Regions from separate parts of the Rhizobium sp. BK312 genome, predicted to be linked through region 2. Evidence: predicted binding sites of a transcription regulator. Region 2 holds the regulator's gene; each other region holds the start of a gene.
What was found. Region 2 encodes PhoB, which activates phosphate uptake and scavenging genes when phosphate is short. Its sites were predicted from a motif close to TGTCATNNANCTGTCAT; they were not measured.

Region 1: FHT85_RS22255 (phospholipase C) is a predicted target of PhoB. The motif match lies at 3,624-3,640, and genes of this name have one in related genera.
Region 3: FHT85_RS15010 (inorganic phosphate transporter) is a predicted target of PhoB. The motif match lies at 3,806-3,822, and genes of this name have one in related genera.
Region 4: FHT85_RS18920 (DUF2794 domain-containing protein) is a predicted target of PhoB. The motif match lies at 3,224-3,240, and genes of this name have one in related genera.

The regions. Positions count from the first base shown of each region.
Region 1 covers NZ_JACHZP010000008.1:156,346-161,898, reverse strand. Annotated here, with positions in the region: gene FHT85_RS22275 (creatininase family protein) at 1-310, shown strand, start outside; gene FHT85_RS22270 (CobW family GTP-binding protein) at 451-1,545, shown strand; gene FHT85_RS22265 (WD40 repeat domain-containing protein) at 1,545-2,534, shown strand; gene cysE (serine O-acetyltransferase) at 2,612-3,427, shown strand; gene FHT85_RS22255 (phospholipase C) at 3,728-5,356, shown strand; gene FHT85_RS22250 (cytochrome-c peroxidase) at 5,376-5,553, shown strand, end outside.
Region 2 covers NZ_JACHZP010000005.1:429,820-435,372, forward strand. Annotated here, with positions in the region: gene pstA (phosphate ABC transporter permease PstA) at 1-633, shown strand, start outside; gene pstB (phosphate ABC transporter ATP-binding protein PstB) at 649-1,464, shown strand; gene phoU (phosphate signaling complex protein PhoU) at 1,516-2,229, shown strand; gene phoB (phosphate regulon transcriptional regulator PhoB) at 2,261-2,944, shown strand; gene FHT85_RS17015 (GcrA family cell cycle regulator) at 3,034-3,570, opposite strand; gene FHT85_RS17020 (aspartate aminotransferase family protein) at 3,995-5,194, shown strand; gene argF (ornithine carbamoyltransferase) at 5,268-5,553, shown strand, end outside.
Region 3 covers NZ_JACHZP010000005.1:33,435-38,987, reverse strand. Annotated here, with positions in the region: gene FHT85_RS15040 (SURF1 family protein) at 1-741, shown strand, start outside; gene FHT85_RS15035 (histidine phosphatase family protein) at 776-1,342, opposite strand; cobalamin riboswitch at 1,455-1,527, shown strand; gene FHT85_RS15030 (CbtB-domain containing protein) at 1,586-1,795, shown strand; gene FHT85_RS15025 (CbtA family protein) at 1,808-2,548, shown strand; gene FHT85_RS15020 (hypothetical protein) at 2,583-3,209, shown strand; gene FHT85_RS15015 (GCG_CRPN prefix-to-repeats domain-containing protein) at 3,323-3,631, opposite strand; gene FHT85_RS15010 (inorganic phosphate transporter) at 3,870-5,477, shown strand.
Region 4 covers NZ_JACHZP010000006.1:291,965-297,517, forward strand. Annotated here, with positions in the region: gene acnA (aconitate hydratase AcnA) at 1-1,855, shown strand, start outside; gene FHT85_RS18915 (DUF1223 domain-containing protein) at 2,113-2,856, shown strand; gene FHT85_RS18920 (DUF2794 domain-containing protein) at 3,262-3,663, shown strand; gene FHT85_RS18925 (GNAT family N-acetyltransferase) at 3,719-4,276, opposite strand; gene FHT85_RS18930 (Bax inhibitor-1/YccA family protein) at 4,395-5,135, opposite strand; gene FHT85_RS18935 (ABC transporter permease) at 5,332-5,553, opposite strand, start outside.

The sequences.
Region 1 (5,553 bases), on a different contig from region 2:
CATCGACATTCACGGCGGCGATATCGAGACATCGGTCATGCTCGCCCTCCATCCGGAGAAGGTGGACATGTCGAAGGCGGCGAATTTCCCATCGCGTCAATCCGAGTTTATCAAGGGCTTCAAACATCTGCGCGCCTACGGCCCTCACGCTTTCGGCTGGAAGATGTCCGATCTGAGCGCACAAGGTGTCGCCGGCAATGCCGGCGTCGCAACGGCGGAGAAGGGTGAACGGCTGATCTCGCACTCTGTCAAAGGTCTCGTCGAACTGCTTGAAGATGTCGACCGCTTCGATGTGTCGACGCTGTCGTGACTATGCCGTCAAATCGCCTCTCCGCAATCCAATGTGATCTTATAACATACAAAAGCCTTTGAACTGACGTCTCCAACTCCTTATATGGAACCCGACCAATATCTGCTCCCCGGGGCAACCTTCCATATTTCGAGGCTCCCATGACCGAAACAGCCACGCAAAAGCCCGTTCCCGTCACCGTTCTCACCGGCTATCTCGGCGCCGGCAAGACGACGCTGCTGAACCGCATCCTTTCGGAAAATCACGGCAAGAAATACGCCGTCATCGTCAACGAGTTCGGCGAGATCGGCATCGACAACGACCTGATCGTCGAGTCGGACGAAGAAATTTACGAAATGAACAATGGCTGCGTCTGCTGCACCGTTCGCGGCGACCTGATCCGCGTCGTCGAAGGCCTGATGCGCCGTCCCGGCCGCTTTGACGGCATCATCGTCGAAACGACAGGCCTTGCCGATCCGGTTCCGGTCGCCCAGACCTTTTTCATGGACGACGATGTCCGCGCCAAGACCGAGCTTGATGCCGTCGTCGCGCTCGTCGACGCCAAGCACCTGCCGCTGCGACTAAAGGACAGCCGCGAAGCCGAAGACCAGATCGCCTTTGCCGACGTCGTCGTCATCAACAAGTCGGATCTCGTAACGCCGGAAGAGCTGGCCCAGATCGAGGACATCGTCCACGCGATCAACCCGGCCGCCCGCGTCTACAAGACGACCCGCTCCGGCGTCGATCTTGCCCGTGTCCTGAACCAGGGCGCCTTCAACCTGGAACGCGCGCTCGAGAACGACCCGCATTTCCTCGAGCACGGCCATGAGGATCATGTCTGCGGCCCGGATTGCGATCATGATCACCACCACCATCATGATCATGACCACGATCATCACCACCATGATCACGATCACGACCATCATCACCACCACGCGCCTTCGCCGATCCACGATGTCACCGTGCAGTCGGTTTCGCTGCGCGGCGGCGAAATGAATGCCGAGCGCTTCTTCCCCTGGATCCAGAAGGTCACGCAGACCCAAGGCCCGAATATCCTCCGCCTCAAGGGCATCATCGCCTTCAAGGACGATCCGGAACGCTACGTCGTTCAGGGCGTCCACATGATCATCGAAGGCGATCACCAGCGCCCCTGGAAGGACGGCGAGAAGCATGAAAGCCGCCTCGTCTTCATCGGCCGCGAGCTCGACCGCGAAAAGCTGGAAGCCAGCTTCAAGGCGTGCGAGGCGTCTGCCTGATGCCGACTGTCGCTCCGCTTGATATCGACGGCCACGTTCTGGCCGTCGAATTTTTAGGTGACACCCCCTTCTTCGCCAGCGCTGCCGGCGCAGTCCACCGCCTCGAAGGCGGCGAGAAGATAACCGAAGCCCATCAGGGGATGCTGACCTGCATCCGCGATCCCTATAGCGAGAGCCTGATTTCCGGCGGCGAGGACGGCAAGGTTCTCCGGATTGCCGCGGACGGCAGCACGACGGTGCTCGCCGAAGCGCCGCGCAAATGGATCAGCCAGCTTGCAGCCGGCCCGCAAGGCGCCGTCGCCTATTCCTATGGCAAGAGTACTTTCGTACGGCTCTCTGACGGGACGACGAAAGAGTTCCCGGAAGAGCGCACGGTCGAAGGCATCGCCTTCGCGCCCAAGGGCCTGAGGATCGCCGTCGCCCGCTATAACGGCGTATCCCTGCATTGGGTGGGCATGAGCGCCCCGCCGGTCAATCTCGAATGGAAGGGTGCCCACACCAGCGTCACCTTCTCGCCCGATGGCCAGTTCATCGTCACGACCATGCAGGAAAATGCCCTGCACGGCTGGAAGATGGATGCGAAGCCCGGCGCTGAAGCCCGACACATGCGCATGACCGGCTATCCCGCCAAGGTGAAGTCGCTCTCCTGGTCAAACAAAGGCAAGTGGCTCGCCTCGTCGGGCGCACCGGCCGCGATCGTCTGGCCCTTCCAGGGCAAGGATGGCCCGATGGGCAAGGCGCCGCTGGAGCTCGGCACACGCGCCAACATCATGGCGACCTCGGTGAAATTCCATCCCGTCGAGGATATTCTCGCCATCGGCTTCATCGATGGTATGATCCTCGCGGTCCGCATCGGCGACGCCAAGGAAGCGCTTCTGCGCCGGCCCGGCAAGGGTGCGATCACATCGATGAGCTGGAGCAAGTCCGGCAAGTTGCTCGCCTTCGCCTCCGAAGCCGGCGACTGCGGCGTCGTGGATATCTCCGGTTAAAGCGATTCCAGGAAAAGTGCGCAGCGGTTTTCCGTCCGGTATTGCGTGAAAACAATGAGATGCAGAAAGACAGGATCATGCCCCAGCCAGGAACGGCAATCGCCGGCGATATACCTGCCCCAGCCGAAAACGTCTGGGATGTGATCCGCTGCGAAGCAGCCGAGCTTGCTGCGCGCGAGCCGACGCTCGCTCCTTTGCTGCAGGCGCAATTGCTTGGCGGAATCTCTGATGCTGAAAGCCTTGCCAACGTACTGGCGGCACGGCTCTGCGTTGTCAGGATCGAGCATGGCGACATGCTTTCGCTGCTGTCCGACGTGCTGGCGCGATATCCTGCCATCCTGCAGGCGACCGAAGCGGATCTCGTTGCCGTGCGAACCCGCGACCCGGCCTGCACCACCTACCTGCATGCGCTTCTGAACCTGAAGGGCTTCCATGCCCTGCAGACACACCGCATCGCCCATGCGCTCTGGACGGAGGGCCGCAAGGAAATCGCAAGCTGGCTCTCCAATCTCGCCTCGCTCGTCTTCGGCCCGGATATTCACCCGGCCGCGAAGATCGGCACCTCGATCATGCTCGACCACGGCTCGGGCATCGTCATCGGCGAAACCGCCGTCATCGAGGATGAGGTCTCCATCCTGCAGAACGTCACGCTTGGGGGCACCGGCAAGGAAAGCGGCGACCGTCACCCGAAGATCCGCCACGGCGTCATGATCGGCGCCGGCGCGAAGATCCTCGGCAACATCGAAGTCGGCGCCTTCAGCAAGGTTGCCGCGGGCAGCGTCGTGGTCAAACCCGTGCCGCCGCATTGCACTGTCGCCGGCGTCCCGGCCGTGGTCGTGCGCATCCATCGTGCCGACGAGATTCCGGCCGAAACGATGGACCAGAATATCTAGATCATCGAGAGACGGTGGCCGCCTTGAGGCTTATCGGGCCGTCTCGAACCGTGAGCGCGTGGTGGCCCCTACCCGTGGCATAAGGTAGCATCCTAGACACGAGGCCTGGCACCTTCCCCATTCTCTCTGCCCGACACAGCAGAATCAATCGATTGCCGGAAACAAGGCAGCGAGAGCGGTATTCCCTCTCCCCACCCTTCATGGAACTGTCATACTCGATTGATAGCTCGAAAGGGTTCTCTATGCCCGGCGTGGCGCAAATGCGCCGGAGCAATGCCCCCACTCGAAGAGGATATGAAGATGACCAGTCTTTCACGTCGCGCCGCCCTTATAGCCGGCAGCGCGCTTGGCCTTGTTCTGCGCTGTTCCGCCGCCGGTGCCGCTGACGTGAGTCCAGCACCGAATACTGCGACTCCCATCAAGCATCTTGTCGTGATCTTCCAGGAAAACGTCTCCTTCGACCATTATTTCGCGACCTACCCCAAGGCAGCGAATGTCGACGGCGAACCGGCGTTCAAGGCGGCCGACAACACGCCGACAGATATCAACACGCTCGCCAATGCCGGTCTTCTCGACAACAATCCGAACAAGACCAACACGGCAAACGGCGCCGATGCGGCTGCCCCCTTCCGGCTTGATCGTACGCAGGCGGCAACCCAGTCACAGAACCATGGCTATACCGCCGAACAGGCCGCCTACAACAACTTCGCCATGGACCTTTTCCCGGCCAACACCGGCCGCGGCACCAAGGGTGCAGCCGGCGCCTTCGGCACCAAGGGGCAGGTCATGGGCTATTACGACGGCAACACCGTCACGGCCCTTTGGAATTATGCCCAGCACTATGCGCTGAGCGACAATTCCTACTCCACCAATTTCGGCCCCTCGACCCCCGGCGCGCTGAACCTCATCTCCGGCCAGACCAACGGCGCCATCCTGCCGCCCGGCTATACGCTGGAAAGTGACGGCACCTATTCCAAGGGCCGCATCGTGCCCGACGGCAATGGCGGCTGGACCGCAATCAGCGACTTCGATCCGACCGGCGACGTCTGCTCGGTCGGCCAGACGGCACTGATGTATGGCAAGAACATCGGCGATATGCTGAACGAGCACAAGATCACCTGGGGCTTCTTCGAGGGCGGTTTCGATCTGACGGCGACCAACCCGGACGGCACGACAGGTTGCAAGCGCGCGACCACGTCGACCATCACCAAGGTCAATTACACCGACTACATTCCGCATCACCAGCCATTCCAGTACTATGCCTCTACCGCCAACCCGACGCATGCGCGCCCCTCTTCGGTAGCGGCGATCGGGACGACCGATGCGGCCAATCACCAGTATGACATGACCGACTTCTATGCGGCGCTGAAGAACGGCAACATGCCGACGATCAGCTTCCTGAAGGCACCTGCCTATCAGGACGGCCATGCTGGCTATTCCGACCCTCTCGACGAACAGGAGTTCGTCACTCAAGTGGTCAACAGCGTGCAGAATTCGCTGGATTGGAAGGACACAGCCATCGTCATCCTCTATGACGATTCCGACGGCTGGTATGACCATGCCCATGCGGTCGTCAATCCATCGAAAATCCCCGTCAAAGGCTACGACGTGCTGAGCGGCGACAGCTGTTCCACCGGCACTGCCCTGCCCGGCGTCAACGGCCAGCCGGCACAGGGACGCTGCGGCTACGGCACACGCCAGCCGCTACTCGTGATTTCGCCTTATGCCAAGGTCAACTTTGTCGACCACACGCTGACCGATCAGACCTCCGTTATGCGCTTCATTGAGGACAACTGGATGGCCGGCGCCCGCCTCGGCGGCGGCTCCTTCGATGTGCTCTCGGGCTCGCTGAACACCATGTTCGACTGGTCCAAGGGTGACGTGCCGAAGCTGCTCCTCGATCCGAAAACCGGCAATCCGGCATCGTAAAACCATAAGGGAGACGGAAATGTCCCTGACCTATCGCCGTCTCCCGCCGCTCCTCGCACTCGCGGGCCTCTCGCTCGCGGGTGCGGCTGTGGGCATGGCAAGCGAGTCGGCCATAAACGTCACAGCGACTGACGGCTATGATGACCAAGCACCGCTGAGCGCGGTTGCGCAACTTGGCAAGAAACTGTTTTTCGATC
Region 2 (5,553 bases):
ACCGTTCTCGTGCTTGCCTTGCCGGTCGGCGTCGCCGCCTCGATCTATCTGGAGGAGTTCGCACCGAAGAACCGGCTGACGGACCTGATCGAGGTCAACATCAACAATCTCGCGGCCGTCCCTTCGATCGTCTATGGCTTGCTGGGTCTCTCGGTCTTCATCAACATTATGGGACTGCCGCGCTCGGCCTCGCTGGTCGGCGGTCTCGTGCTGAGCCTGATGACGCTGCCGATGATCATTATCGCCACACGCTCGGCGTTGCGGGCCGTGCCGCCGTCGATCCGCAGCGCAGCGCTCGGTCTTGGCGCATCGCGCATGCAGATGGTCTTCCATCACGTGTTGCCGCTTGCGATGCCCGGCATTCTGACAGGCACGATCCTGGGGCTTGCGCACGCGCTTGGCGAGACTGCGCCGCTGCTTCTAATCGGCATGGTCGCCTTCGTCGCCAACTATCCGGCATCGCCGCTCGATCCTTCGACGGCGCTGCCGGTGCAGATCTACATGTGGGCGAGCGAAGCCGAGCGGGCCTTTGTAGAAAGGACGTCCGGCGCCATCATCGTGCTTCTCTTCTTCCTCGTCGCGATGAACATCGGCGCCATCCTGCTGCGCCGCCGCTTCGAGCGGCGCTGGTAAGGGAGGGCGCACGAAATGAACATGATGACGGAAGCCGCCAGCGAAAAAGCATTGTCCAGGAAGATGATGACGATCCCCTACAAGATGATCGGCCAGGACGTTTCTGTGTTCTACGGCGACAAGCGGGCGCTCTTCGACGTCAATCTGAAGATCCGCGCCAATACCGTCACGGCTTTGATCGGCCCTTCCGGTTGCGGCAAGTCCACCTTCCTGCGCTGCCTCAACCGCATGAACGATACGATCGAGACCTGCCGGGTCACCGGCAAGATCACGCTCGACGATCAGGATGTCTACGACGACAGCATCGACGTGGTGGAGTTGCGCGCCCGCGTCGGCATGGTCTTCCAGAAGCCCAACCCATTTCCGAAGTCCATCTATGAGAACGTCGCCTACGGCCCGCGCATCCATGGCCTGCATCGCTCAAAGGCCGATCTCGAGCATATCGTCGAGAGCAGTCTTCAGAAGGCCGGTCTCTGGGGCGAGGTCAAGGATCGGCTCCATGATGCCGGCACGAGCCTATCGGGCGGTCAGCAGCAGCGTCTGTGCATCGCCCGCGCCGTCGCGGTCAGCCCGGAGGTCATCCTGATGGACGAGCCATGCTCGGCGCTTGATCCGATCGCAACCGCCAAGGTCGAGGATCTCATCCACGAACTGCGGGAGAATTTCACCATCGTCATCGTGACGCATTCCATGCAGCAGGCAGCCCGCGTCTCGCAGCGTACCGCAATGTTCCATCTCGGCCACCTGGTCGAGGAGAACGACACCGATAAGATGTTCACCAATCCCGACGATTTCCGCACGCAGGATTACATCATGGGCCGTTTTGGTTGATGATATCAGGCGCGCGGCTCATTTCACACAGTTCACCTTGAGGATAGAAAAATGGTCTCCACTCACATTCTCTCTGCCTATGACGAAGACCTGAAGTTCCTGACGCGCCGCATTGCTGAAATGGGCGGCCTGGCAGAGCAGATGGTTAGCGACAGCGTACGCGCGCTGGTCAACAGCGACGCTGCCCTGGCCCAGAAGGTCATCTCCGACGACGTCGTTCTCGACCATGCCGAGCGCGAAGTCGGCGACAAGGCGATCGTTACCATCGCCCGCCGTCAGCCGATGGCGGCGGATCTGCGTGAAATCATGGGCTCGATCCGCATCGCATCCGATCTGGAGCGCGTCGGCGATCTCGGCAAGAACACCGCAAAGCGCGTCATCGCCGTCCAGGGCACCGGTGTCCCGCGCCGTCTCGCCCGCGGCATCGAGCATCTCTCCGAACTGGCGCTGAGCCAGCTCAAGGAAGTTCTGGATGTCTACGCGACCCGCTCGCCGGACAAGGCCGTGTCGATCCGCGAACGCGACGAGGAAATCGACGCCATGTACACCTCGCTCTTTCGCGAGATGCTGACCTACATGATGGAAGATCCGCGCAACATCACCACCTGCACGCATCTTCTTTTCTGCGCCAAGAACATTGAGCGCATCGGCGACCATGCCACCAACATCGCCGAGACGATCTATTACATGGCGACGGGCGCGCAGCCGGAAGGCGAGCGCCCGAAGGACGATACCGCCAATACCGTCGGCGCAGTGACCGAATAATCCGAAAGCGAAGAAAGGAGACCATAGGCGCATGGTTCCGAGAGTTGCTGTTGTAGAAGACGAGGAAGCGCTCAGCGTTCTGCTGCGCTACAATCTTGAGGCCGAAGGCTTCGAGGTCGACACGATCCTCAGAGGCGATGAGGCCGAGCTGCGTCTCCAGGAGCGCATCCCCGATCTCCTGATCCTCGACTGGATGCTCCCCGGCGTATCGGGCATCGAGCTCTGCCGCCGGCTGCGTATGCGGCCGGAGACGGAGCGCCTGCCGATCATCATGCTGACGGCCCGCGGCGAGGAAAGCGAGCGCGTGCGCGGGCTTTCGACCGGCGCGGACGATTATGTCGTCAAGCCGTTCTCGACGCCGGAGCTGATGGCTCGCGTCAAGGCGATGCTGCGGCGTGCCCGCCCGGAGGTTCTCTCCACGGTGCTGCGCTGCGGCGATATCGAGCTGGATCGCGAAACCCATCGCGTCCACCGCAAGAGCCGCGAAGTGCGGCTGGGGCCGACGGAATTCCGCCTGCTGGAGTTCCTGATGTCCTCGCCGGGCCGCGTCTTCTCGCGTTCGCAGCTGCTCGACGGCGTATGGGGTCACGATATCTACGTCGACGAACGCACGGTCGACGTCCATGTCGGCCGCCTGCGCAAGGCGCTCAATTTCTCCAATATGCAGGATGTCATTCGCACCGTTCGCGGCGCGGGCTATTCCATGGAGGCCTGAGCGGGGATACCCGATCAGGCATCAACATAGCGGCGGAAACAGAAAACGGGCCTCAAGGGCCCGTTTCTTTATCTCAGTCATCAAGCCTCTCAGCCACGCGGCTGGGCCGGCCTACGCCGTTCATGCACCGGCTGGTAGGCCAGGCGCTGATGGTAGGTGCAGTAAGGCGATGAATCTGGGCTCTCATTGCCGCAGAAATGGAAATCGTCCTTCAGCGGATCGCCGACCGGCCACTTGCAGGTGCGCTCCGTCAGTTCCGTCAGGCCGAGGCGGCGGGAGATCGGAACGACGACGTTCGATGCCGGGCGATATTGGATTTCGTTGACGGAATCGATCTCGATCTCTTCCTTCAGCATGGTTGCGCCCTGCTGGCGGGCAACCACCGTGCGGGTAGCAACGCGCGATCCGTAGGTCGCAGCGCGAGGTGCCGCTGCGCTGCGCTTCGGCGTGCGCGCTGCGGTTGTCGTGCCGCCCGCCTTCGCTCGGCCGGGGAGGTTCAGGCGATGTACCTTGCCGATAACGGCATTACGGCTCACGCCACCGAGCTGCGCAGCGATCTGGCTGGCGCTCAATCCTTCGGACCATAGCTTTTTCAGCTTCTCGACGCGTTCGTCTGTCCAATTCATGCCCTGTCTCCGCTGTCGCGTTTCCGATGGCAGAATCCCTCACCATTGCCTCGCATGGTATCGAGGCGCGAAACGCTCTAAAATTGTGGTGACTAGTTCCGCCGCATGCAGTCTAGCAATTGGTTTTTAACCTAGTGTGAGGCTGACTCCGTGACAAGAGTCGCGGGAATCTTGAGGAATCGATTTCGAGGTTTTCCCCAACTTGCTGTCCGGGCGTGGCATTTCTGCCATAGGCGCCGCCCGACGCATCTCTTTTGCCGGCAAGCCTTTTCTCGCACCTGCTAAAACGGCAGTTTTGTTGACATCGCGGTGCAAAACATCAATAGTGCCCGAGCCGCCGCAAGGCGGCATTTTTGATTTTTTCGGACCCGTTTCATCAAATGGAAGCGATCGGTCCTTAAAGTTGTGATCAGGAGATATGGCCATGGCCGAGACCACGCCGCTTTACGACACCTACTTGCGCGCTCCGCTGCGGTTCGAGCGAGGCGAGGGCGTCTGGCTGGTCACTGAGAATGGCGAACGCTACCTCGATTTCGCAGCCGGCGTCGCGGTCAATTCGCTCGGTCATGCTCATCCCCATCTTGTCGCCGAGCTGAAGGCGCAGGCCGACAAGGTCTGGCACCTGTCCAACCTCTATGAGGTGCCCGGCCAGGAGAAGCTGTCGAAGCGGCTGACGGAAGTGACCTTCGCCGACAAGGTGTTCTTCACCAATTCGGGCGCGGAGGCGCTGGAGTGCGCCATCAAGACTGCGCGGCGCTATCAATTCGCCAAGGGGCATCCCGAGAAGTTCCATATCATCACCTTCGAAGGCGCCTTCCACGGCCGCACCATCGCAACGATCGCCGCTGGTGGCCAGGAAAAATATATCGAAGGCTTCGGCCCGAAGGCACCGGGCTTCGACCAGGTGCAGTTCGGCGATCTTGACGCCGTGCGTGCCGCCATCACGGATGCGACGGCTGCGATCCTGATCGAGCCGGTGCAGGGCGAGGGCGGTATCCGCCCGGCAACCAACGAATTCCTGCGCGGGCTGCGGGAGATCTGCGATGAGCACGGCCTGCTTTTGATCCTCGACGAAGTACAGTGTGGCGTCGGCCGTACCGGCAAGCTCTTTGCCCATGAATGGTCCGGTATCAAGCCTGACATCATGGCGGTCGCCAAGGGTATCGGCGGCGGTTTCCCGCTCGGTGCGTGCCTTGCGACGGCGGAAGCCGCTTCCGGCATGAAGGCCGGCACGCATGGCTCGACCTATGGCGGCAATCCGCTTGCCATGGCAGTCGGCAATGCGGTTCTCGATATCGTGCTTGCCGAAGGCTTCCTGCAGCATGTGCGCGATGTCTCGCTGGTCTTCCGCCAGGGGCTCGCCTCGCTCAAGGATCGTTTTCCTGACATCATCGAGGACGTTCGCGGTGAAGGCCTGATGCTCGGCATCAAGGCGGCCATTCCGCAGGGAGAGCTGCTGCAGGCGATCCGTGCCGAGCATCTGCTCGGCGTTCCGGCCGGCGACAACGTCATCCGCCTGCTGCCGCCGCTGGTCGTCACTGCCGAGGAAGCACGCGAAGGTCTCGCCCGCCTGGAGCGCGCCGCCGAGCGTGCACGCGCTGCCCGCACCAAGAAGTCGGCTTGAATTCAACGCCCGTAGATGGGGCGTTCCTGCCCCACGCGGGCGTTATTGTTTTTTCTGGAGCACAGGTAAGGACATGGCTTCTCCGAAACACTTTCTCGATCTCTCTGCCGTTCCGGCTGCCGATCTGCGCAACATCATCGATGACGCGATCGTCCGAAAGAGCGCGCAGAAGGCCGGCACGGCCGACAAGCCGCTTGCCGGCAAGATGCTGGCGATGATCTTCGAGAAGCCGTCCACCCGAACCCGTGTCTCCTTCGACGTCGGCATGCGGCAGCTCGGCGGCGAGACGCTGTTCCTCTCCGGCACGGAAATGCAGCTTGGCCGCGCCGAGACGATCGGCGACACGGCGAAGGTGCTGT
Region 3 (5,553 bases), 400 kb from region 2:
TCTCAGGGCAAGCCGCGCTCGACGCTTAACCTTATCATCTGGGTATCGCTGCTTCTGCTCCTGACCGCCCTTCTCATCGGCCTCGGCACCTGGCAGGTGAAGCGGCTGCACTGGAAGCTGGATCTGATCGCCAGGGTCGATGCGCGCGTGCATGCGCCGGCGGTTCAGGCACCCGGCCCGGCGCAATGGGCCGATATCACGGCCGAAAACTCCGAATACAAGCATGTCCAGGCAAGCGGCACTTTCCTCAACGAAAGGCAAGCGCAGGTCTATGCCTCGACTGTGCTCGGCGCGGGCTATTGGGTTCTGACGCCGCTGAAGCTTGCAGACGGCACGATCATCATCATCAACCGCGGCTTCGTTCCCACAGAGAAGCGCAATCCGACGACGCGCGCCGAAGGCGAGCTTTCCGGGGAGACTACGGTGACCGGCCTGCTGCGTATCAGCGAGCCAAAAGGCACGCTGCTGCGTTCGAACGTGCCGGCGGAGGAGCGCTGGTATTCACGCGACGTGGCGGCCATCGCCAAGGCCCGTGGGTTGCAGAACGTGGCACCCTATTTCATCGATGCCGACGATGCGAAAAATCCCGGCGGATTGCCCGTGGGCGGGCTAACGCAGATTACCTTCCACAACAGCCATCTCGTCTATGCCATCACCTGGTATGGACTGGCTGCCATGACATTGGGGCTGGCCGTCTATCTCGTCTATTTCGAGAGGCAGCGGGCAAAAGCGGCTCACTGAGGACTGGAGCGTCGCATTTTTGCTGGAATTGGCCTTAGATCGTCATTTTCGGGAAACGAAGCTGCCAGCGTCGGCCGTCGCTCGTCATCTCGACAATCCCGAACGGCTCGACATCAACAGCCCAGAATGCTGCGGGCGGCGACTGCAGGGCCTGCAGAACAGCAGCACGAATAACGCTCGCATGGGTGATGACGACGATATGGCCGGTATCGTCGATGTGATTCCCCATCCATTCGCCCACACGCTTCATGACCGCCGACAGGGTTTCGCCCCCATGCGGCGCAACCGACGTATCCGTCATCCAGAGCGCCAGGGAATCCGCATCCCTTTCATGCAATTCGGCAAGGGATTGCCCGCGCCAATCGCCATAATCGCATTCGCGCAGGGCGACGTCCGGGATAGCATCGAGGCCGAGGACGGCGGCGGTCTGGCGGGCACGCAAAGCCGGGCTCGCCCAAACCCGGTCGATTGCCCCGAGCCCGAAGGACAAGGATTGAGCCTGCTGAACCGCCTTCGCCTCCAAGGGCTCGTCATCCGGAAAGCAGCCGTTCCGATGGGCTCGCGTCGCCCCATGACAAATCCAGCTCAAACGCGTTTTCATAAGATTCCTCTGTTTCCATCCCCTACCGCGCTCTTGTCGCGATTTCGCATCGCTGTGGCGCTTGATTGACAATCATATTTGCAGATAGCTATAAACTTGCACTTGCGGGTGTGGAAGCCGGTGGAATCCCGGCGCGGTCGCGCCACTGTAATCGATGACGGAAACTTCGCCCTCGAGAGCCAGACCCTTCCCGCAAAAACCCTTCCGCAAATGGAACGCGCTTTTCTTAACGAGGGAAATACAATGTCCGACACCACTTTCGCCCCATCCGCAGTTCCGCAGCCGATCCCGCTCGGCCAAATCCTGCCCTGGGCCATTTTCGCCGGCCTTCTGATGCTGCTCGCGATCTATTTCATCGGCGCAGAAGAAGGCGCGACCTCGCTCATCTCGGGCATGTATGTGCACGAGTTCGTGCATGACGCCCGTCACCTTCTCGGCTTCCCCTGCCACTAAGGGGTCAAGCACATGGTTGGACGTCTTTTGCTCCGCGGCATGATCGTCGGGGCCTTTGCCGGTATTTTCGTTTTTGCATTCGCCCACATCTTCGGCGAACCGCTGGTCGACTGGGCTATCAGCTTTGAAGAAAAGGCCGCGCAGGCAGCCGGCGAAGCGCCGGAACCGGAAATCGTCAGCCGCGCCACGCAGGCGGGCATCGGCCTTTTCACCGGCAGCGTGATCTTTTCGACCGCAATAGGCGGATTGTTCGCGCTGGTCTTCTCGTTCGTCTACGGCCGCATCAGCCCCTTGGGTGCGCGCGGCACGGCGGCGCTGCTCGCGCTCGCCGCTTTCGTGACGATCTCGCTCGTGCCCGACATCAAGTATCCGGCAAACCCGCCGGCCGTCGGCAATTCCGAGACGATCGGTGCGAGAACAGAGCTGTTCTTCATCATGATCGTTGCCTCCATCGTCGGCATGATCGTCGCGGTGGGCTTCGGACGCAGGCTGGCGGCGCGATATGGTTCCTGGAACGGTGCGATCATTGCCGGCATCGGCTACATCGTCTTCATCGCGCTGATCCAATATCTGCTTCCCTCGATCAACGAAGTGCCCGAGCAATTCTCGGCCGTCGTACTCTGGCGTTTTCGCATCACCTCGCTCGGCATGCACGCCATCCTTTGGACGACGCTCGGCCTTGCCTTCGGAGCCTGGGCGGAACGCCAACTGCCGCAGACACGCTACCGCAATGCCAGCTTGCGCCGGGCTTAGTGTGGTAAATAGATCGCGTCCCGCGCATGGCAACATGCGCGGGAGACGCCCGTATCCAGGCGGCGTCCTGTTTGCAATCTTCTGTCTCATCGTTGCGGGTTGGCCGGCTTCGGTTGCCGCGCATGGCGGCGGCTCCTCCGGCAGCCAGGCTGGCATTCCGATTCCCAGTCTTACCCATGGCGAGATGGCAGTGATCGCTCCCTATTACGGGCGGATCATCTCGCTTGCTGAGAGCGTATCGGATACCGACGAAACCTTCCGCCGTCTCTTGAACTTTGCGCAGATCCAACGCGCTTATTGCCTATGGGGCCTGATGCCGGGCAGCGTCAGCGACGAGGAAAGCCCATTCAACGAATGCTCCCACGCCTACCTCGCCGCGGCGAAGGCGGTGCTGCTGCAAATGCGCGTCATGAAAGTGGAGAAGGCATCGGTCGACGATCTCGTCTCCGACATCGACACGGCACTCGTGCGCAACAATCTCTCGCTCATCCTGTGCAAATTCAGCGGCGAGAGCTTCAATACGGCCGATCTCATCCGGCCGGAGCTTGCCGATATCGCGCTTCATATGAAAAGCCTTGCTGTGATCTTGTCGGCCAGCCTACTCGTTCTTGCGGGACTCTGGCTCGGAGCGCGCGCGTTACGACTGCAAGCTCAGCCTTAAAAACCGTTCTATCTTTTTGTTTTTATGCGATTCCGGACGCAAAACTGCTGCGCATTTTTATCGGAACTGCCCTCAATAAAACACCGCCGCAAGATGCGGCGGTGCTTCTGATCTCACCAGTAGTGCGGACGATCGCGCCAGCGGCCGTCGCCCCAGCCATCGCGATGATGGCGATGGCCGTGCCAGCCCCATGGCGGCGGCGGTGGCGGCCTGTAGTAACCCCAGCGCCGGGGCGGCGGACCCCAGCGATTGGGGCGGCATTCGCCCCAGCGCGTCAGGTGCCAGCCACGACCGCAGGCATAGTCAACTTTCACAATCGGCACGGAGGCCGTTGGCCCAACGGCCGGGATAGGCATTGCCTCTGCCGAAGATACAACCAGGCTGCCGAACAAGGCAGCAATGGCAATCACGGACGATCTCATGTTAATGGCCCTCTATCCAAGTCCCTTACATGGGGATTTAACCCCCGAAGGTATGAACGCCGGCTGAACCGAAAATGGCCTTTTGGAGGCAAATCAAGATCAGCCCGAGAACCTGCCGGCAGTTGAACGGGCTAGGCACTGCCCGCATTTGCAGTTCGCCGCAGCCTGTTCCCGCGTCACGAGAGTTTCATGAAGGAGGCTTACACCGACGATATCAATTGCCATAAAGGAGTTTGGGATGGTCGACCTCGCTTCAAACACATCGGAGGGTGGCAATGCCAACCATCCAATTCATGGCGCAGGCAGCTCGGCAAAATGGTTTCTGCCGCTCTTCGGCATCGTCGTCCTGGCCGGTCTCGTCTATGTCGCCTACGCTCTCGGCAGCGATCTTGCGGAGGCCGCCGCAGTTCCGTGGATATTGCTCGGGCTGGCGCTGCTGATCGCGCTCGGCTTCGAATTCGTCAACGGCTTCCACGATACTGCCAATGCCGTTGCCACCGTCATCTACACGCGCTCGCTGCCGGCGGAGTTCGCCGTCATCTGGTCGGGCTTCTTCAACTTCCTCGGCGTTCTGACCTCATCGGGCGCCGTCGCCTTCGGCATCCTGGCGCTGCTGCCGGTCGAGCTCATCCTGCAGGTCGGCTCCGGCTCCGGTCTCGCGATGGTCTTCGCCCTGTTGACTGCCGCCATCATCTGGAATCTTGGCACCTGGTATCTCGGCCTGCCGGCCTCGAGCTCACATACACTTGTCGGCTCGATCATCGGCGTCGGCCTCGCCAACCAGTTCCTGGCACCCGCCGGCTCCGCCACCAGCGGTGTCGACTGGTCGCAGGCAAGCAGCGTCGGCATGTCGCTGCTCTTGTCGCCGATCATCGGCTTTGCCATGGCCGCCCTATTGCTGCTGGTCGCCAAGGTGCTGATCCGCAACAAGGAGCTCTACGAAGCGCCGAAGGGCAATGCACCGCCTCCGCTCTGGATCCGCGGCCTGCTGATCTTCACTTGCACCGGCGTGAGCTTCGCCCACGGCTCGAATGACGGCCAGAAGGGCATGGGTCTGATCATGCTCATCCTCATCGGCCTCGTACCGACCGCCTTCGCGTTGAATAAGACGCCCGACGTGAACTATCTCGAAGCTTACAAAACTGCCTCGACGCAAGTCGAGACGGTACTCGGCAAATATGTGAAGCCGGGCGTTGCCGCACCGGCCGATCCGAAGGCCACCGTCAGCAGCGCCGTAAAGACCAAGACCTGGACGGACGCGACGACACCGGCTCTTCAAGCATATATTCATGCCACGAGTGCGGAGATCGCGGCCTATCCAAGCGTCGAGAAGCTGCCGAACGGGCTCGTCGGCAACGTTCGTAACGATATCTATCTGATCGGTGAATCGCTGAAATTGATCGACAAGCAGAAGCTGCTGCCGATGAGCGCCGAGGACCTGAAGGCCGTGACCAACTATCACGCCGCCGTCGATCACGCGACCAAATTCATCCCGCTCTGGGTGAAGGTTGCCGTGGCGCTGGCGCTCGGCCTCGGCACCATGGTCGGCTGGAAACGCATCGTCGTGACCGTCGGCGAAAAGATCGGCAAGACGCATCTGACCTATGGCCAGGGTGCTGCCGCCGAAGTCGTCGCCATGCTGACCATCGGCGCCGCCGACCATCTCGGCCTGCCGGTATCGACGACGCACGTCCTGTCCTCCGGCGTCGCCGGCACCATGGCGGCAAACGGTTCCGGCCTGCAGTGGTCGACGGTGCGCAACATGCTGATGGCCTGGATCCTGACGCTGCCGGCTTCGATCACACTGGCCTTCGTGCTGTTCATCGTGCTGCGCCAGGTCTTCTGATCGACAGCGGAGACTATTCCTGAAGACGGTGGCGCCCTGACGAGGGCGCCATTTTGTTTGCAGCATTGCGCGGACG
Region 4 (5,553 bases), on a different contig from region 2:
CAAGAAGGGCGTCGTTTCCAAGTTCGTCGAATTCTTCGGCCCCGGCCTCGACAACATGCCGCTCGCCGACCGTGCCACCATCGGCAACATGGGTCCGGAATACGGCGCGACCTGCGGCTTCTTCCCGGTCGACAAGGAAACGCTGAACTATCTCAACATGTCCGGCCGCGCCAAGGACCGTATCGCTCTCGTCGAAGCCTATTCCAAGGCTCAAGGCATGTGGCGCGACAATGACGGCGCCGACCTCGTCTTCACCGACACGCTGGAACTCGACCTTAACGACGTCGTTCCGTCGATGGCCGGCCCGAAGCGTCCGGAAGGCCGTATCGCGCTGGAAAACATCGCTTCCGGCTTCGCGACCTCGCTCGAAACCGAATACAAGAAGCCCGGCCAGCTCTCCAACCGCTATGCGGTCGAAGGCACGGATTTCGACATCGGCCATGGCGACGTTGCAATTGCCGCCATCACCTCCTGCACCAACACCTCCAACCCGTCGGTGCTGATCGCCGCCGGCCTTCTCGCCCGCAACGCCGTTGCTAAGGGTCTGAAGACCAAGCCGTGGGTCAAGACCTCGCTCGCACCGGGATCTCAGGTCGTCGGCGAATATCTTGCCAAGTCCGGCCTGCAGGCCGATCTCGACAAGCTCGGCTTCAACCTGGTCGGCTTTGGCTGCACCACCTGCATCGGCAATTCCGGCCCGCTGCCGGCACCGATCTCGAAGACGATCAATGACAAGGGCCTGATCGTATCCGGCGTCCTCTCCGGCAACCGCAACTTCGAAGGCCGCATCTCACCCGACGTCCAGGCGAACTATCTCGCTTCGCCGCCGCTCGTCGTCGCCTACGCGCTCGCCGGCTCGGTGCAGCTCGACCTGACGAAGGAGCCGATCGGCGAAGACCAGAACGGCAAGCCGGTGTTCCTCAAGGACATCTGGCCGACCTCGCAGGAAGTACAGGAATTCATCCTGAAATACGTCACCCGCGAGCTCTACGAGACCAAGTATGCGGACGTCTTCAAGGGCGATGCTAACTGGCAGGCCGTGCAGGTTCCTCCGGGCCAGACCTATGCCTGGGACGACAACTCGACCTATGTGCAGAACCCACCCTACTTCGTAGGCATGGGCAAGAAGGGCGCCGGCATTTCCGACATCAAGGGCGCTCGCGTTCTCGGCCTTTTCGGCGACAAGATCACCACCGACCACATTTCGCCGGCCGGTTCGATCAAGGCTGCCTCGCCGGCCGGCTCCTACCTCATCGGCCATGGCGTCGGCGTCGCCGACTTCAACCAGTACGGCACGCGCCGCGGCAATCATGAAGTCATGATGCGCGGCACCTTCGCCAACATCCGCATCCGCAATCACATGCTCGGCCCGAACGGCAAGGAAGGTGGCTACACCATCCATTATCCGTCCAAGGAAGAGACGTCGATCTACGATGCGGCCATGCAGTACAAGGCCGAGGGCGTTCCGCTCGTCATCTTCGCAGGTGTCGAATACGGCAACGGCTCGTCGCGCGACTGGGCTGCCAAGGGCACGAACCTGCTCGGCGTGCGCGCCGTGATCGCACAGTCCTTCGAGCGCATCCACCGCTCGAACCTCGTCGGCATGGGCGTCATCCCCTTCGTCTTCGAGGAAGGCACCACCTGGGCAAGCCTCGGCCTGAAGGGCGATGAACTGGTCACGATCGAAGGCCTGGAAAACATCAAGCCGCGCGAGCGCAAGATCGCCAAGATCACCTATGGCGACGGCTCCGTGAAGGATGTTCCGATCATCTGCCGCATCGATACGCTGGATGAGGTCGTCTACGTCAACAATGGCGGCATCCTGCAGACGGTTCTGCGCGATCTCGCCGCCTGATAGGCATTCAACACTGTTATGGGAGGCCGCCGGAAAACTCTTCCGGCGGCCTCTTGTTTTTCACGGTGATGTGTACGGCGAGACTTCCGCTCACTCCGGCCTCACCCCATCGTGACTTTGCGTCATCGCGTTAAACTATTATCTCTTGTTTCAGATTTTTCGGGCTTGATGTGGCCTGGTCGCCCCAAGAAGCGCGAGTTTTGCAGAGCCCGTATAGGCAGACGGCGCTCGAGATTGGATGCAGAGGTAGAGATAGAATGCGCCTTCGATTTTTGGTTCCACTTCTGGCAGGCATCGCGCTGGCAAGTTCGCTGCATGCGCAGGAGGCTCCGAAGATCAAGGGCGTCGTCGAACTCTTCACTTCGCAGGGCTGCGCGTCCTGTCCCCCCGCCGACGCGGCCTTTCGCAAGTTGATCCGCCAAGGCAATGTCGTGGCGCTTGCTTACCATGTCGACTATTGGAATTACCTCGGCTGGAACGACACCATGGCGTCCAAGGACAATACGGCGCGCCAGTATGCTTATGCCCGGACGATGGGCCGCAGCGGGGTTTATACGCCACAGGCGATCGTCAATGGCAGGGACCATATGAACGGTGCCGATCTCAGTGGCATCAACGTCAAGCTCGACGAGTTTGAGCGCCTTGGCGAGGGCCTGATGGTTCCGGTCAGTGCCGCCATGAAGGGCGACGAGCTGGAGATCAAGATCGGAGCCGGGCAGGGCAAGGCCAATGTGGTTGCCGTCTATTTCGACAAGGAGCAGATGGTGGCACCTAAGGGCGGCGAAAATACCGGCCAGCAGATTGCCTATATGCATGCCGTCTCCGATGTCGAAACGGTGGGCATGTGGGACGGCAAGGCTATGAGCCTAGTGCTGCCCTCTACCGTGCTCGATAAAGCCGGCCGGCGAGGCCTCGCGATTCTGCTGCAGGCATCGACGCCTGCGGGCGATCCGGCCGCCATCCTGGGGGCGACTGTCTTGACTGTGGGCTCGGACGGCTGAGCGGTTTTTTCTGGAGCCCTTCATTCGGCTTGGGCCGAAAAGGCTCCATATTTAGGCTGACGGCCGAAAGATCCCTATTTTGCGTGACGCCCAAAAGGGTCCCTATTTTGGCTGGCGCCAAGAAGGGGACCCTATATCGGCTAGCGTCGAAAAGGGGAGGTGCCCGGCGAGGACGCATTCGGGGCTGGGGTTTAATCGATGCGCCCCGGCCGGGCCGTTTGACGCGGCGGCGCCAAACGGTTCCCTATACTTCCTGTAAATTGGGCGTCGTTTTGGCTGAAATGCGGCGCTGACGAGGTGCTTTCACAGCTGGGAAAGAAATTGTGAGCCGCCACCCGTCTTGCAATTTGATGTGGCTGAGGCAAACTGTCATTCTCCTGTCATGAGATAGCCCCTGGGGGATTGATGACTGATCAGCCGGATTTGAGACACGGTGAAAGCCGTTCCGTCGATACCAATTCATCCGTCGTCGTTGATCTCAGAGAATACAAACAGAGCAAGGACCCGCTGCCGGTGACGTTTCATCGCCGGGAGCTGGATGCGATTCTCTGGATCTATGGCCGCATGGTCGGCGAGGGCGAGTGGCGCGACTACGCCATCGACCATTTGAAGGACAAAGCGGTTTTCTCCGTCTTCAAGCGCTCCGGCGAGATGCCACTTTTCCGCATCGAAAAGAATCCGAAGCTATCGGCCAAGCAGGGTGCCTTTTCCGTCGTCAATACCAGCGGCATGATCCTGAAACGTGGTCATGACCTGAATCAAGTGCTGAAGGTTTTCGACAAGCAGCTGAAGCTGGTGGAGAAGTAGTTTCTGCGCGTTTCCGCAGCGGGCTAGGCGGCTCTGCAGACTGGCGGGTCAGATACTATCCCCCAAACAATGTCCCCGGATAAACCGAAGGATCCGGATCGGTTTCCGCGCCGTGTCCGAGCGCCTTCTGCATCAGCATCGTATCCAGCCACCGGCCATGCTTGTAGCCGGTGCCTTTCAACAGGCCGGTTTCGGTGAAGCCTGCGGCGCGGTGTACGGCAACGGAGGCGGGATGGGCGCCGCCGATGACGGCGATCATCTGGCGGAAGCCAAGCGTCTGGCAGCTTTCGACGAGCGCATCGAGCAGCAACCGGCCGATGCCGCGCCCTCGAGCCTCCGGCGCCAGATAGATCGAGTCCTCCACCATCCAACGATAGGCCGGCCGCGTGCGGAAGGATGAGGCGTAGGCATAGCCGAGGAACGCGCCGGCATCGTCTTCCGCGACGAGATAGGGATAACCCTTGTGGCGGATCGCCTCGAATCTCGCCGTCATTTCCTCCTGGCCCGGCGGCGTGATTTCGTAGCTTGCCGTGCCGTTCAGGACGGAATCTCTGTAGATGGCGGTGATATGGGGAAGGTCGTCTGAGGTTGCACTGCGGAGGCTGACGGACATTGCTTCTATTGCCTGATCTGCGGATTTGTGACGGCAGTTATCAAATCGCAGGGCGTGCGCCCAAGCAAACAAAAAAGGCGGCCGAAGCCGCCTTTTCGTATCTCATTTCACTCTGCGATTAACGGCGGTTGCCCATAAATTGCAGCAGGAACATGAACAGGTTGATGAAGTCGAGGTAGAGCGACAGGGCGCCCATGATCGCCTTGCGGCCAGCCACCGTCGCATCGTCGGCGGTGTAGTACATTTCCTTGATCCGCTGCGTATCGTAAGCGGTGAGGCCTGCGAAGATCAGGACGCCGATCACGGAGATGGCGAACTGCAGGGCTGACGAAGCCAGGAAGATGTTGACGAGCGTCGCGATGATCAGGCCGAAGAGGCCCATCATCAGGAACGAGCCCATCGCCGACAGGTCACGCTTGGTCGTGTAGCCGTAGAGCGACAGCGCGCCGAAGGAGGCGGCGGTCACGAAGAAGGTCTGCACGACGCTCTGGCCGGTGTAGATGATGAAGATCGACGACAGCGACAGGCCCACCAGCGCGGCGTAGACCCAGAAGGTCGTCGTCGCGGCGGCCACACTCATGCGGTTGATCCTGAAGCTCAGGAAGAAGACCATTGCCAGCGGGGCGAGAATGACCACCCACTTCAGCGGGCTCAGATAGATCGCCTGGCCGAAAGCCGTGATCTGTCCGTTTGCGAAAGCGAGCGAGAAGGAGAGATAGGCGGCAACACCCGTGATCGCCAGACCCAGCGCCATCAGGTTATAGACCTTGAGCATATAGGCTCGAAGGCCCTCGTCTATCATCGCACCGGATTGCGCACCGCTCTGCGCCCGGTTTTGGTAATTGCGAAAGTCAGCCATGTTTTCCTCTTTCAAGCTCCGATTTGATTACGGTGTCGGGTCCTTCAAGGCCCAGGCGCCGCTGCGGAGCTCAGCATGCCTGCACAGAATATGAGGCTTTCGGGCCTTGTAGACAAGGGTCTAGCGGTCGGCCCCATGTTAAATCGGCGTAATATCGCACCGATTCATCGCGTTCGGTTAATGCGCAAAGACGAATTCAGAGTTCGCGCAGAACGGGCGCTGCTTTCTGCCCGAGAATCCGCCAAGTACCGATCAGGCCGATACCGACCGTCAAAATCAGGGCGATAATCAGCGTCGAGAGGGCAACGTCGGGCAGGAAGGCCGAGGGCAGGTGCATGATGCGGCTGACGATATACCAGGCGGAGGCAGCCCCCGCGATCAAGGCGAAGACGGCGGTTGCCGCGCCCAGGATCAGGTA